One region of the Sulfobacillus sp. hq2 genome, then DNA from elsewhere that is predicted to be linked to it. Evidence: riboswitches for the same ligand, from Rfam matches in the RefSeq annotation. Region 1 holds a riboswitch; the other holds the start of a gene.
What was found. Region 1 has a riboswitch for cobalamin ahead of CO251_RS00430 (bifunctional precorrin-2 dehydrogenase/sirohydrochlorin ferrochelatase). Riboswitches for the same ligand answer to the same signal wherever they lie in the genome.

Region 1 (4,399 bases):
TCGTCCCCGTCACGCGGTAAAGCCTCGAGAGGGCCAACATCATACCCCTCTACAGCCAATTGCTCCAAAATCTTGACCAAAGACATCGGCGTGTCCAGTCCCACCGCATTGCCGATCCGTGAGTTTTTCGAGGGATAATTGGTCAGCACAATCGCGATACGGCGCTCGGCGACAGGCGTTTTGCGCAGTCTCGCCCACTTGCTGACGATTCCCGCTAGCCGCTCGACACGGTCAGGCCGCGGAACATATAAACGCCGAACAATCCCTGCCCTATCTTCCACGTCCTCGCGAAAACTAATGGGGACCGTTATGATGCGCCCATCAAATTCCGGAATGGCCACATTCATCGCCGTTTCAAGCGGCGCTAAACCTAAAGCACTGCGCTGCCACGCTTCTTGCGATCCAAGGGATACCATGGCTTGAAATATGGGCAGATCCCACTCCTCAAGGAGCGTCGGAACCTTGGCCGCCACGCGTCCTGAGACCCCTTGTGGTGCGCTTTCCAAAGAGGCCGCCGAAAAACTCATGGTGACAACAACCGCATCCGCCGTGCCTTTAATCAGTGGCGTGACCTCGTCTCCTGTCTTCAATGACTGGGTGAAAATAGGTAAGGGCACACTATGCGCACGCTGAAACTGCTCAATCATGTGGTCCACAAACCCAACATTGCCGCTGAGCCAATGGGCCCGATAAAAAACGATGGCAATCACCGGCAGATCATCACCCCCGCCATGTAATGCTCTCCATTCCTCCAGGGTTAAAGACCTTTCGCGGCCAGGCCAGTAAATCCCCGTCCACGGTTCCTCAAATGGCGGTTGATAGCCATAATGCGTCCCGAGCCAGTGGTCGGAAACGTAACGGAGGAGCTCTAAGAAATTGCTCACGCCACCCATCGCCGCATATTGCATGGCTTGATGTGACACAACCGGATCTACCGTGTTGGCCTGAAGCAATTCGTCACTGGGCTCTAGATCGCCAGGCCAAACCATGAGAGGAATTTGGGTGTCTTGGCATAGGGTTACAACAGCGTCAAATAAGGCTGGAGCCGCTTTACGTCCTCCCAAAAGACGCATCATCACAACACGTCCATGTTTTTGGATTTTCTGAATAATCTCTTGGGCGTCGTAGTCAACCGAAAGGTTAACCGCATTTACGGGTTCCAACGATAACTCCCGCCACTTTTCGACCGCTTGAGAAAGACTTAACAAATCCGTCTCAGCCGTAGTCAGATAAATAATCATGCCCCGTCCCCTTCCATCCATAATGAGCGCAGTCTTAAAGCCCACGGTTCATGAGGCAGTGCCTGCAAAGAATGACACGGGCCTTCGATTCCCCACCTAGGACATGGTCCATAAAACGTTTGGGCGATAAGCGGCGACCGCCAAGCCGGGTGCGCGTCCGTACGAGGTCCAACAACCACCGCCTCGAACGGTAACGCTAGCTGATAGCGCCACAACGGGTCATCATCTCGCACTTGGTCCGGCAACGTCCATGTCCGGTCCAATGAGGAGTCGTGCCTTATCTCAGACACGCTGAGCACATGATGCACGCCATGGCGAAACAAGCTCTTCACGACGGGATCTGGGCCCTGTAAGGATGGCAAGTCGCGCACATCGCGGCCCGCAGCTGTCCATCCCTGCAACAGAGGATCCACGAACGCTACCTCTGGCAGCCACACCTGTGTACTGGGCGTTAAGTCTTTAAGGACTTCGAGGTCAGCTTGAGGGCTCCAGAACATCGACCAATTCAGCACCTCGGCGCCATCTTCACGTGCCGCAAGCAGCTCATCAAAGGGCAAAGGATAGCGGGTGAGAATCAAAATTCTCTTTTGGTAATCAACCCGTGAGGCAAACCAATCCATTTCTCGCGCCATCGACGCGTTTTCCCCCCACACCAATACCCCTGGGGAAAAGATCCTTTCTTGAACCACCCGGTTGGGCAATTGAGCCAACTCGCTCGCCACTAAACGTTGGTGACCCCATGTGCCCCATTCAATGGCACAAGCAGGCAATTGCGGCGGAAATCCCTGGGCGAGCGCTTCTTGCACCAGCATATCGACTTTTTCGAGCCCCATCATAATGATCCATGTATGGTGCGGTTGCCACGAATAAGGAAAATGGCCCGAATAGCCCGCCACAATCGTCGCCCCTTGAATTCTGTGACGGTGGGTCATAGGAATTCCGGCATAGGTTAAGGCAGCAGATGAGGCACTTAGCCCTGGCACAATCTCAAAGTCAATCTGGTGGGCACGAAGAAATTCGGCTTCTTCGCCCCCTCGACCAAAAATCAACGGATCTCCGCCCTTTAACCGGACAACATCAGCCCCCGTCTTGGCGTGTTCTAAAAGAATGGCATGAATGTCGTCTTGGCGCGCACTGGCTTTGCCGTGCTCTTTGCCCACATAGATATGGCGCGCATGACCAGGGGCCAGGTCCATTACATTGGGGTGGATCAAGCGGTCATACACCACGACGTCAGCCGATGCTAACACCGTCTTAGCTCTAAGGGTCAGGAGCCGTGGGTCCCCAGGTCCCGCGCCTACGAGAAAAACGCGCCCTACTCCTCGCCCCATACGCCTTGACCTCCTTCAACCCCAGCAAGACGACTGAGCCATTGATGCATAGAGGGCCTTAATCCTTCCGGCCCCTGTTTATCGATCTGATCCAACCACTTTGAAGGAGAAGAAGAGCGCAGTGCCCGACGCAGGCTAGCCCGTCTTGCAGGGTCCGGAACGGCTTCGAGCTCAGCCAACAGGCTGTTCATAACCGCTATGACGTCGTTCCACCAAGGGCTTAGGTATTGGGAATGATGACGTAGAACCTCGCGGGCAGCAGCCGGCCATATGCCCGTCGTAGAAACTGCCGTGACAAGATGATTCGAATGCCAATGGTCTGCCATCATCATGAAGTCACTCTCGTCTTCGTGACTGGCATCCGACACCAAAATATTCAACGCCTGCGCGTCGGACATCACCGCATGATTCACTTCAGCACAATTCGTGGCAGTGATAACCAAACGCATATCTTGTAAATCGCCAGCGTGATATGAACGAGGAATCCAATGCAAAGAGCCCGGTAAGGAGGCGTCCGTAAGCGTAGGATAAAGTGTCGGATGAAGAGTAGGACTGATAATGGTAAGCCTTGCGCCTTGTGCGATGAATTTCTTGGCCTTGCGCGCTGCCACCGCGCCGCCTCCCACAATGAGCACCGGAAGGCGTTGTAAGTTCATCATAACTGGTAAATAGCCCATAAAAAATCCTCCCGATTGGACGAGAGGATGACAGTTTCCAACAAATAAAGAAAATGCCACCCCTATTTCCGCGAATACGAGTGAAACAAACTTTAAAGGCAGGTCTCCTGGCTCTTCCTTTGAGGAATTACAGTGGCGGGACCGCTCAGGTTTTGCACCTGATTCCCTATTCTCCTGCGAATGCAGGCACCTTTAAAGTGTGATATGTCGTTATGGGTCATGATACCATGTCCACGCCAAACCGGCTAGAGCGGGTGGCAAACTAAAACCTGGTGGGATTACTCGGCGGTTTTAACCCAATGCAGAAGAGACCGTACTGCGACAAGACCGCCATAGACGGCAACAAGACCAATACCCCAAGACCCCAATAGATAGACAACCCCATGCCAGAGCGATGTACGCAACAAATCATGCACCCCTAACATATAGGTTGAAAACGTCGTAAATCCTCCTAAGAATCCGACACCTAAGAACATTCTCCAGGCGGCAGGCAACAGTTCATATTCCACACTTAATGCCATGACAATGCCAATGAGAAAGCTTCCCACAATATTAATCGTAAAGAAATTTAAAGGAAACCACCCCACGTCTCCCAGAGTAGACACACCCGCCCGAGCAAGAGCTCCGAGTCCTCCACCGATGCCTATAGCTACCCAAACATGCCTTTTCATATCCCCATCCCTCTTCCAATGCTGATGCCTAGGGCTACGGCTCCAAGCCCCGTAGCCAAACTTACCGCCGCATTCAAGAACGCCGTTCGATAGAGTTTTTCTTCCATTAAACGCAAGGTTTCATAACTAAACGTAGAAAAAGTTGTAAAAGCTCCTGTAAAACCCACATCCAATAAATTGAGAAGGGGAGGGGCAAGCGGACGCGCAAAGAGCAAACCAATAAACAAACTACCCACGGTATTAATCGAAAACGTTCCCCACGGAAAAGGTCCTATTGTGCGCTGCCCTATCCATTGACCGGCTTCAAACCGCGCCACCGCCCCGACAAATCCGCCCAAAAAAACCCAGACTAAAGCCAGTCCTGAACACTCCCTTTGTTCTTTATTATAGGTATACCTTAGCAATTTCCTTCGATTTATATACTGAGTATTGCACTATAGTATTTTTTGTTACATAATGAATAATGTTTTATAAGGTAG
Region 2 (4,399 bases), on a different contig from region 1:
AGGCCTAAAGCGCTTAGTACCCGGCCATGGCCCGGTTCTGCGGATTGGTGGGAGGCGACAAGATAGTCGACCGCGGCGGGGGCTAAACGCACCGCGAGCAAGGCCGCAACACCGGTGAGATAGCCATCCAAAATGGTTACGATATGGTGCTGGGCTGCGCCCAAAATGGTTCCCACCATGGCCGCAACTTCATACCCTCCGAGTCGTGTAAGGACGTCAAAAGGCTCTAAATCCGGTCGATGATGGCGTTTCAGTGCCGCTTCAACCGTTCGGATTTTGTGTTCCCAATGGTCTTGGTCAATGCCCGTGCCGTGTCCCGTCATGGTGCGGGGCGATTCATTTAATAACGCCGACGCTAAGGCGGCGGCAATGGTCGTATTGCCAATGCCCACTTCTCCTAATAAAATCGCACGGTAGCCTTGGGCATGGGCGGCTTCTGCGCGTTGAATGCCTATAGTAAGCGCCATCAGGCATTCGTCCGGCGTCATGGCGGACTCGTCCACAAAATTGCGGGTTCCGGGCCGAATTTTTTGAGAGACAACGATCTTATCACGATCGTCATTGGTCCATTCGCCGTTCACGCCGACGTCAATGACTTTTACAACACTCCCAGCATGACGCGCCAAAACGGAAATGGCGGCAAATTGGTGTTGATAGGCACTGAGCATCTGGGCTGTTACGCTTGCCGGATATTGTGATACCCCGAGCGATGCGACGCCGTGATCGCCTGCGTAAATGAGCGTAATCGCTGGATCGACAGCAGGTCTGAGGGTGCGCTCGGCGCTCGCGAGCTGACACGCCAAGCGTTCTAACCGGCCTAAACTCCCAGGAGGTTTGATTAAGGCATCTAAATGATTTTGCATGTCGCGGTGAATCAATCGGTCCTTAGGCAAAATGTTGTTCAGTACTTGATCGAGGTCAGTTAAAGTTGTTGCCATCGTTGTTCTCTCCTTAGTCACCGTAAGTTCTAGAACGAGTTGGGCCAAGATGGGGTGAAAAAAATGCCCGACCTTAATAGGTCAGGCATTTTACCATCACGCCCTCGTAGCCTTTGTCAATTGGGCAGGTCTCCTGGCTTCGGGTCATCGTAGCATCGTCTTCCCACCCCAAAAGGGGCAGTGACGTGTTGATGCGTCTCACCGATTACAGTGGCGGGACCGCTCCGGACTTCCACCGGATTTCCTATTCTCCCGTTCGGGCACCCAATGACGTTATGAGCATTGTAGCGTACAGGAGAAATTCCAACAAACCTAAAATTGGTAAAGAAAGACAAGAAGGCTTGCTCGAATCCAGCAAAAAAGCTCTCCACATGTCCTGGGCTCATGGTTGTTTGCAGAGGAGGCCTTTTGAATAAAGCGCGAAACCCCCGTTATCGTTGTCCTTATGGTCCCTCTTGTCTTAGCAAGTCCATTATCCGTGCATAATCATGGGCGCCTTGAATAGCTTGTGCAACCAGCTTCTCGTACTCCTGGTGGCGGGATAGAGCGGCCTTTATGGGTTGAACAGAAGGAAGAGGCACGCTTAAGGAATAAATGCCCATGGCCGCAAACAAAATGGCCCACGGGACATCGGCCGCTAATCCTCCACAAACACCTAATGGCAACTGAACGTCGCGTGCACTCGCTGCAATGGCGTGGATGAAGCGGAGCAGGGCGAGACCACTATGATAAGAAGCGTCCGATTCCCTATCGGTGGCAAAGAAGTATTGCGACAAGTCGTTCGTGCCTAATGAGGCAAAATGGGCGCCATGTAAGGCAAGTTCGGGAACTAAAAATCCTAAGGACGGCACCTCGATCATGACGCCGAGGCTAACGTCATTGGCCGGGGATGATGACACCGTGGAAGCCACGCGCTTAGCCTGATCGCGACAAAAATCCCAGTCCTCGGTGGTTGTTACCATCGGAAACATAATGGACATGGGAGCGACTTCGGAGGCCCGGTAAAGGGCGGTTAATTGGTCCTGAAACAAGGTAGGATGGGTCCGGTATAACCGCATGCCGCGTGTGCCCAAGGCAGGATTCGGCTCAGAGGGCATGTCTAAAAAGGCCAGCGATTTATCGGCTCCAATGTCAAAAGTTCGGAATATCACTGGTCCTGAACTCTTCCGAAGAACATCACGGTATATCTCTTCTTGTTCGGAGATGGATAAGAGACGGCCGGCTTGTTCTAACAGCATTTCCGTGCGAAAAAGCCCTACCCCGTCTGCGCCAACCGCTGTGGTTCGGCCGGCTTCGACGAGGGATGCGATGTTGGCGCGCACCTCAACCGTTCGCCCGCTTGGGAGGGTGATGGGGTTTGTATGACCTAGCAATCCCTGCTCAGTGGGGCTTGAAGCAGGAGCTTGGGCCTCGGTATCGACCACGCCATTGGCACCATCGATGCTGACAACTTGTCCTTCATGCATGTCACGAATGGCGGCTTTGTCCATAACAACTACAGGGATCCCAAGATTTTGAGCAATGAGGGCGGCGTGCATCAGGGGGCTGCCTTGCGTGCAAATCACCCCAGCGACCGGGATTTCGGCCCATGTCAAAATGTTTTGGACCAAAAGGGTCTCACAGAGCACAATAGAGCCTTGTGGGCAGGCATCTTCTTGAACAGGGGCCAACGCATTTTGCCATAACTGACCCACTTCGCGAATATCCGCCGCACGTTGGGCGAGGTACGGGTCGTCAACTTGCAGCAAGGTGTTGGCAAATTCGTCGCAAGCCTGAGCGATGGCACTATACGCGCTAACACCGCTGCTGATGAGCGCTTCGACGCGGGCAAGGAGTTCGGGATCTTCTAACATGGATTTTTGGGCTAACAAGATATCCGCCCCGGTAGAAACGTGCTGGGCCTGCGTCTCTAATTGCAAGGCAGCGCTCTCCCGGGCTTGTTGCACGTTGGTGGATGTGCTAGGCGCTTCTGAGGTGGCTTGTACGATATGAATAGGGCCAGTGGTGCTCCCGGGAGATAACACACGACAGGAATAGTGCATTTATATGTCACCTTCTCTTGATAAATTGTGGGAGAGCGTTGAGGATGTATTCGTGTTCCCAACCACGAGGCACTTTACAATGCTTTCACTATGATTCATAATATTTTATGAAGTCAATAGCGAGTCGAAAATTTCACGGTATTTGTCTGAGCAGAGATAAAGAGAGCTCGGCGACACCCCTCAGGTGTCGTCGGGCTTTTTTAATGGGAGGTAGGAAAATGGTCGTGGTGATAGGGGCGGGCGCTACTGGATTGGGGGTGGCAAGGGACCTGGCCTTGCGGGGCGTGAAGGTCACGGTGGTGGACCAGTGGGAACCAGGCTTTGGGACATCGGGGCGTTTTCATGGTCTCTTGCACAGTGGAGCGCGCTACGTTGTGACCGATCCGACCGCTGCTGAAGATTGTTACCGTGAAAATACGTTGTTGCGGGCGGTGGCTCCGGACGCGATTGAGCAGACGGGTGGGATATTTGTTCGTTCGGAGGATGATGATCCCGGGTTCGAACAGGCGTGGCTGAAGGGCTGTGATCGTGCCGGCATTCCCGTGACGGCATTGGATCCTCGCGCCGTGCATCAGCGGTATCCGGACTTGACAACACGGGTGGCGTCAGCGTATTGGGTGCCCGATGGGGTCTTGGAAGGCTTTCATCTCTTGCAAATGCTGACTAAAGACGTGCTTGCCCATGACGGGACATTATTGAGCAAACACCGCGTTACCGCAATACAGACCGTGAACGGTCGGGTGACAAGCGTGAGTGCTCAAGGTCCGAATGGGGAAGTCGAGGTAGGGTGTGACGCCGTTGTCAACGCGGCCGGCCCTTGGGCCGGAGCCGTCGCCGACCTGTTTGAAGATCCGATCCCGATGCATCTCTCGTATGGATTAATGATTTTGTTTGCGCACCGCAAGTTTCCGGTGGTGGTGAATCGTCTAAAATCCCCGGGGGATGGGGACATTTTTGTCCCCCATCAGCACGTGACGATTCTGGGGACGACCGATGTTGCGCAAGATTCTCCTATCGCTCCAGATATTCAAGCCTCTGAGGTCTTGCGCCTTATGGACCTGGGACGTGAGTTGGTGCCCGGTTTAGATTCTTGGCGCGTGCTGCGTGCCTTTACCGGCGTGCGTCCGCTTTATGATGGACAGGGGCACGCCGCCACTTCACGCGAAGTCAGCCGCGACTTTAAAGTGATTGATCATCAGCGGCGCAAGGGTCCGGCGGGCAGTTTTTCGGTTGTCGGAGGCAAATGGACAACATTTCGTTTAATGGCCGAGCGCACGGCTGATATTGTGACGCAGTATCTTGGTATATCGGCCCCTTGTGTGACCGCCCAGGTGCCGTTAACGCCGCGTCCAGTGACATCTTTTTCGGCTTCTGAGCCTTACCTATGCGAATGTGAAAAAGTTTCCGCGTCGCAATTGA

Region 2: it holds a riboswitch for cobalamin, as region 1 does, so the genes downstream of both, cobT (nicotinate-nucleotide--dimethylbenzimidazole phosphoribosyltransferase) here and CO251_RS00430 (bifunctional precorrin-2 dehydrogenase/sirohydrochlorin ferrochelatase) in region 1, are expected to answer to the same signal.

The regions. Positions count from the first base shown of each region.
Region 1 is NZ_NWUL01000008.1:27,083-31,481, reverse strand. It holds gene cobN (cobaltochelatase subunit CobN) at 1-1,241, opposite strand, end outside; gene cobA (uroporphyrinogen-III C-methyltransferase) at 1,238-2,572, opposite strand; gene CO251_RS00430 (bifunctional precorrin-2 dehydrogenase/sirohydrochlorin ferrochelatase) at 2,557-3,249, opposite strand; cobalamin riboswitch at 3,329-3,458, opposite strand; gene CO251_RS00425 (CrcB family protein) at 3,528-3,920, opposite strand; gene crcB (fluoride efflux transporter CrcB) at 3,917-4,324, opposite strand.
Region 2 is NZ_NWUL01000047.1:183,849-188,247, reverse strand. It holds gene cobT (nicotinate-nucleotide--dimethylbenzimidazole phosphoribosyltransferase) at 1-938, opposite strand, end outside; cobalamin riboswitch at 1,044-1,221, opposite strand; gene CO251_RS14385 (putative PEP-binding protein) at 1,382-2,980, opposite strand; gene CO251_RS14380 (FAD-dependent oxidoreductase) at 3,199-4,399, shown strand, end outside.